DNA from 3 places in the Shewanella aestuarii genome. Region 2 is predicted to be linked to each of the others. Evidence: predicted binding sites of a transcription regulator. Region 2 holds the regulator's gene; each other region holds the start of a gene.
What was found. The regulator sigma-54, encoded in region 2, starts transcription at its own class of promoters, with help from an activator protein. The targets are predictions, from matches to a motif close to GTTGGCACGNNNNTNGNNT.
Positions count from the first base shown of each region.

Region 1: HBH39_RS05310 (flagellar hook-length control protein FliK) is a predicted target of sigma-54. The motif match lies at 1,162-1,180, and genes of this name have one in related genera.
Region 3: flgB (flagellar basal body rod protein FlgB) is a predicted target of sigma-54. The motif match lies at 1,350-1,368, and genes of this name have one in related genera.

Region 1 covers NZ_CP050313.1:1,149,738-1,152,015, reverse strand. The annotation lists gene HBH39_RS05310 (flagellar hook-length control protein FliK) at 1-1,015, opposite strand, end outside; gene fliJ (flagellar export protein FliJ) at 1,253-1,699, opposite strand; partial or broken gene fliI (flagellar protein export ATPase FliI) at 1,735-2,278, opposite strand, start outside.
Region 2 covers NZ_CP050313.1:525,372-527,649, forward strand. The annotation lists gene hpf (ribosome hibernation promoting factor) at 1-247, opposite strand, end outside; gene HBH39_RS02485 (RNA polymerase factor sigma-54) at 273-1,754, opposite strand; gene lptB (LPS export ABC transporter ATP-binding protein) at 1,926-2,278, opposite strand, start outside.
Region 3 covers NZ_CP050313.1:1,123,239-1,125,516, reverse strand. The annotation lists gene flgD (flagellar hook assembly protein FlgD) at 1-474, opposite strand, end outside; gene flgC (flagellar basal body rod protein FlgC) at 499-915, opposite strand; gene flgB (flagellar basal body rod protein FlgB) at 918-1,316, opposite strand; gene HBH39_RS05175 (CheR family methyltransferase) at 1,453-2,278, opposite strand, start outside.

The DNA of each region.
Region 1 (2,278 bases), 620 kb from region 2:
CAAATAATGTCGCTGAATTATTGCTACTCTTGTTTTGGGTATCAGTGACTTTCGTTTCAATATTCGCAGGTACTACATTTGGTTTGTTTGACTGTGCAATATTTAACTTATCTAAATCAATATTTTTCGCATTGGCCACATCTACATTTGGCTTATTCAAATCGATATTTTTCGGATTGTCAGCATCTACTTTTTGCTTGTTCAAATCGATATTACTCGTGTTAGTCATGTTTTGAGTTATCGACACATCACTTAATTTATCCGTCTCTTTTGACACTAGATTTAGCACATCAGCCTTTATTGAATGGAGATCCGGTTTACTCACATCCGCTTCTAGATCTAAATCCACTAGCGCTAGAATTGATTCATCGATAACAGGCGCTTGCAAGTTAAACTCTTCGACGATGTCGGCCAATTGCTGTGGCGATAGGCCTTGCAGTTCAACTAAATCCTTATTGGTAAAATCCATCAATTTTTGGGACTCATCGAAAGTTAAAGATGATAAAAAATCGCTGCTACTTTGGCCTGTTAATGGTGGATTAATAGTAGCTTGAAATAACTTCTGCTCGTCTGAAATAACTGAAGACTCGATAATACTTTCTATCATCGGTTTGTTTTGATGTTTTTTATCATAAAATGGCAACAAAGAATCTAAGTCAAATGATTCGTCAATAGCTTGTTGAGCTACGACGGTGTTATCACTGTGCGGCAAAGATTTTCCGTCGCCTTTGGATTTGTCAAAAGATTGCGCCATATCTAGTTGAGCAAAAATAAACTCAATATCGGCATCAACTAAAGGTTCTGAAAGTTCAACACCTTTACTGATTAATGCTTGCTCAGAGGATGTGTTGTATTGAGACGTGGGCTTTGACGATTCACTGGTAATCGAAGCTTGATTAGCTTGACTAAAAACAGATGAGAATGATTGATTATCAGATACTTGCGCAGCATCTTTAGTCACCCCGCCAGCATTTTTACTATTAGCAGACAGTAATATATTGCTCATTTGTTGCATAATTTATGCTCCGATAATCAAATCTTGAAAAGAATTAATGGTGCTAAAATTGGTTATTGATAATGCTTAGAGGCCACCAACTTTACTGACGCAAAAACGTCACAACACTGACGATTAATTCATAAAAACAATTAATATCTGATTTAAAGCAATTTAAGTGCCAACCTAAAGACTGACAGATTTAAAAGTGCTCAATTAGACAAAGCGGGATATGTAACAAGGGCATTGATTAAAGATCTAACGACGAGCTCGGTTACGAAGGTATTGTTGCATGGCAAATTCATCTGACATTTTTTGATCACGCTTAGCTTCAGCAATCATTGCTTTGTCAGCTTTATGTTTAAGCAGCATTTCAACCGCTTTACGTTTTTGCTGTTTTTCCAACCAATGCTTTTGCCGATAGCCTACTTGTTTATCAGCCTCTTGAACGGCTGCAACTTGCTGGCTGATCACAGTGTCAACTTGCTTAATAAATTGATGAAATTGGTGATATTGGTTAGCGCTTAACGTTGTGCCTTGATGGCCTTCCATTTGCTTCATGTAATCAAGACGATAATTATTTAATGCCTCTAATTGCCCCTGAAGTTTTTGTTTTTCAAATTGCGCAGACTTTAACTGCATTGCCGCTTGTTCTTCAGCGTCAATTGCCAGCTTGAGTACGGTGAAAAGAGGATCGGTGGCCATGTATCAACTCCAATAATGATGCTGCTACCAACTGATTAGTTCTGACACTGAGCGGCAATCTGACTCATCATCATAGCGCTATTTTCAAAGCTAATGGCTTCTTTAAAATTTTGACGCAAAAACGCATTCATGGCAGGTTGCAGACGTATGGCATTGTCAATTCGCGGATCGCTTCCTTGAGAGTACGCACCAATCGAAATCAAATCGCGATTTTGCTGATAAAGCGAATACATTTGCTTAACTCGGCGCATCGCCTCTAAATGCTCATCGCTAATGACCATAGGGGCGACACGACTAATCGATTGCTCGATATCAATTGCAGGATAATGACCTGAATCGGCTAAGCGACGAGATAATACAACGTGACCATCTAGAATAGCCCGTGAAGCATCCGCGATGGGGTCTTGCTGATCGTCACCTTCAGTTAACACAGTATAAAACGCGGTAATTGAACCTTGCCCTGGGCCGCCATTACCGGCACGCTCAACCAACCGAGGTAATTTAGCAAATACTGAGGGGGATAGCCTTTGGTTGCTGGCGGCTCACCAACGGCTAAAGCAACTTCACGCTGAGCTTGAG
Region 2 (2,278 bases):
GATCGAGTTTATCGATCAGGGCGTCTATGGCTGCGTACATGTCACTGTTTTCTGACATGGCAAATACTTCAGCGCCGTTTAAACTCACTTTAGCTTCTGCTTTTTGTGATTGTTTTTCAACGTTCAGTACCACGTTGACATTATTGATCTGATCGAAATGTCGTTCAAGCTTTGTGAATTTTGTCGCGACATATTCTCGAAGTGACTCGGTAATTTCTACATGATGTCCTGATAAATTGATTTGCATATAGTTCCTCCAATCGCTTAGTAGGTTATAAACTCTTACGTTGGTTTGAGGGCGGGATCATCATCGCTTCACGATATTTCGCGATAGTACGACGCGCAACATTAATCCCTTGCTCGGCCAGCAGTTCGGCCATTTTACTATCGCTTAATGGCTTTTTCTGGTTTTCAGCCGCAACCAGCTTTTTAATAAATGCGCGGATTGCTGTTGAAGAGCATTCTCCGCCATCGTCAGTGCTAACGTGGCTAGAGAAAAAATATTTCAGTTCAAATAAACCCCGTGGGGTGTGCATGTATTTTTGGGTGGTAACCCGTGAAATGGTAGATTCATGCATTTCAACGGCTTCAGCAATATCATTTAACACCATAGGTTTCATGGCTTCTTCACCATATTCAAAGAAACCTTGTTGAAATTGCACAATGCAATTGGCGACTTTAAGTAAGGTGTCGTTGCGACTTTCTAAGCTTTTGATAAACCACTTGGCTTCTTGTAAATGGCCACGAATAAATTGGCTATCTGCTTGGTTTTTGGTACTGCGAGCCATTGAAGCATAGTGCTGATTAATACTAATTTTTGGCATGTTATCTGGGTTTAATTCAACTACCCAGCGGCCATTCTTTTTGGTCACTGATACATCTGGAATAACATAATCGTCATCAGGGGGGGAGATCATTGCCCCTGGACGCGGATTCAGTGATTGGATTAGCTCTATAGCTTCGCGTAAATCATCTTCTTTGAGCTTGGTTTTTCGCATTAAGGTGCGAAAATCTCGACCAGCGATCAAATCTAAATAGTCTTTGATCAACAGTTTTGCGTTTTCAATGTGCGGCGTGTCAGGGGCATATTGCATTAGTTGAATTAATAGACACTCACGCAAGTCTCGTGATGCCACGCCTATTGGGTCAAAATGCTGAATGCGCTTTAATACGGCTTCAACTTCGTCAAGCTCAATATTTTCATCGCCCATCGCCTCTAAAATATCTTCAGTGCTTTGGGTTAAGTAGCCTGTGTCATCAATGGCATCAATAATGGCTGTGGCAATGGCTAAGTCGGTTTCGGAAAATGGGGTTAGGTTTTTTTGCCATTCTAGATGTTCATATAAGCCTTCAGAGGTTTCACCTTGAAATGGCATATCATCACTTGGCAGGTTACCAGAACCTGAACCAGACATTGGCGATGCGGTATAGACTTCATCCCAAGAGGTGTCCATTGGGAGTTCATCTGGTAGTTGTTCTTTGGTTAGTGATTCTGCTGTATCGACGTTTGAGGTATCTCTTTCAACCGCAGATACCGAGACTTCATTGAAGTCGGTGTCAGATTGATCTTTTGACTTTTCAGTGTTTAATGGTGAAAACTCATCTTCCATTTCTAGTAGGGGATTTGAATCTAATGCCTGTTGAATTTCTTGCTGAAGCTCCAATGAAGATAACTGCAACAACCTAATCGCTTGTTGCAGCTGTGGGGTCATCGTTAGATGTTGACCCATTTTTAGTTGGAGTGAAGCTTTCATTACGACTAATCCCTAGATGAAATATGGTTTGCCACACAGATTATACAGTAATTCATTACTGAAATAGTTAATTAAAACTGAATGTTAGTTGTTATTTTATCCGTTAACATTGTGACTGTGAATCACTGATTGAATTTAATCATCGTTGATTTAAATTACACCTCAGATTAACTATAGCTTGAATTGTTCGCCTAAGTATACAGCCCGAACTTGCTGATTGTTTAGGATCTCTTCCGGTGTGCCTTCGGCAATCAAATTACCTTGGCTAACAATGTAAGCGCGTTCACATACATCAAGGGTTTCACGCACATTATGGTCGGTGATCAGTACCCCTAAACCACGATTTTTTAACTGTTGAATAATTTTCTTGATATCAATAACCGAGATGGGGTCTACCCCTGCAAAAGGTTCATCTAATAAGATAAACTTAGGGTTTGCCGCTAATGCTCGGGCGATTTCAACTCGACGACGTTCACCCCCCGATAATGCCATACCTTGGCTGTCTCGAATATGTGTAATGTGGA
Region 3 (2,278 bases), 600 kb from region 2:
GATTTTTTCAGGAGTACTAACCACACCTTTTATTTCAGAGCTTTCAGGTGTGATGGCACCAGTGTCAGATGGAATCAACACTTTACGGCCAACAAGTCCTGATGCCTGCAATGCTTGACTTGAACTCATCACGCTATTGAGATTTAAAATCTCGGCATTCAGATTGGCAATGCCATCTACCGTTGAAAACGATGCCATTTGGGCAATCATTTGATCATTATCTACAGGTTTAAATGGATCTTGCATCGATAACTGCTGACTGAGCAAAGCAAAGAAGTCTTCTTGCTTTAACATTTGATCTTTAGGCTCAGGCGTTTCAGGCACACTTGGCAATCTAATGCTGTCTAAAAAGGGATTGCCTGTTGATGTTGCAGTCGCATTCGATTGCACAGTATTTTTACTCACTGTACCTGTGCTAGACACACTTGACGTCTGTTGAGGCAAAGACTGACTATAAGGATTTACGAGGCTCATATATTACCTCCAAAAAAAATCATGCTATTTACCCATTCTAAGTGTCTGTTGCAACATTGATTTTGTTGCATCCGCCACTTGAACATTCATTTGATAAGAACGTGAAGCTGAAATCATATCGGCCATTTCTTCCATCACATTCACATTAGGCTTATAAATAAAGCCATCGGTATCAGCCATTGGGTGATCAGGAGAGTATTCTTTAATTAATGGCTTATCACTTTCAACAATCCCACGTACGTTCACTTTCTGACCCGCACTTTGCTGATGACTCGCATTGGCAAGTTCAGCTTCAAATATTGGATGACGTGCACGATAAGTTTTATCAACGCTACTGGAAACGGAATCAGCATTAGCAATATTACTGGCGGTGGTATTCAAGCGCACCGACTGGGCGCTCATACCTGATCCTGATACATTGAAAATATTAAATAAGCTCATAATTAATTACCTGTTAACGCTTTACGCATACCACTAAATTTGCCTTCCAAAAAACCTAGAGACATTTGGTACTCAAGTGCGTTTTGCATAAAAGCGGTTTGTTCCTGCTGCATATCAACAGTGTTGCCATCACCTGTATCAGGTTGATTAACTACACGATATTTAACATGCTGCTGATTAAGAGCGGTTAAATCAAAATGCTTTTCAGTGGTTTGACTCATCGATAAGCCTTTTTGATGTGAACGAGCAGCTGACATAGCAGAAGCAAAATCAACATCGCGAGCTTTGTACCCTGGGGTATTAGCATTTGCAATGTTGCTTGATAAAACTTCGGCTCGCTGGGCCCTTACACCTAAAGAGTATTGATGTACCCCAAGTGCATTATCAAAGTTAATCGCCATAAAATTGCCTCCATCAGCTATCTGATAGATATGTAGCAAAGGGTATGCCAATATTTTCGAAAAAGGGAGTTAGAAGGAATAGATGCAAAAAATAAAGCATACAATCCAATTACCGTATGCTTTTCGGTTAGTTAGATTAGGTTTTCTTTTGATAATAGATGCCAGGATTACACCGAACCATATTAAACTCGTCCGTCAAACCGGCAATTGACTCTGAAGCCCCAAGAAATAATATCCCCTGAGGATTTAAAGCGGCAGCAAATTGCCGCAAAATTTTTGCTTTTGCCTCCGGTGCAAAATAAATCAACACATTACGACAAAAAATAATGTCGTATTTCCCCAGCAACGAATAGCTTTCAAGTAAATTATGGGCCCGAAAGTTAACCAATCGCTTAACATTATCTTTCACTTTCATATTGCCATTGGGCAAAGCATCAAAAAACTGACGCTTACGCTCATCAGATAAACCTCGGGCTAAGGCTAAATTGTCATACTCAGCATTTTTACAACGCTCAAGCATCGATGGTGATAAATCAGTTGCTTGAATTGCTACACCTCCGGGTAATGCACCCGGTCTACGCTGCTGATACTCCATCACGGTCATGGCAAGAGAATAAGGCTCCTGCCCAGAGGAACAAGCCGCAGACCAAATGCGTAAGGGGCGCCCTAACTTTGAATACTCGGGTAACAATGCATTTTGCAGTAAATCGAATGGGTATTTGTCACGAAACCATAAGGTTTCGTTGGTGGTCATAGCATCGATGACTTCTGAGCGCAATTGACGCTCAGTAGGTCTCATTGAATGTTTAACAACGTCTGACAGAGAGGGGAGATTATATTTCCCCATAAGAGGTGCTAGACGACTTCTTACTAGGTATTGCTTATTTTCACCCAATACGATGCCGCTATGTTGTTCTAAAAACAACCTAAACTGATTATATTCTGATTCTGCGAGTGATTTA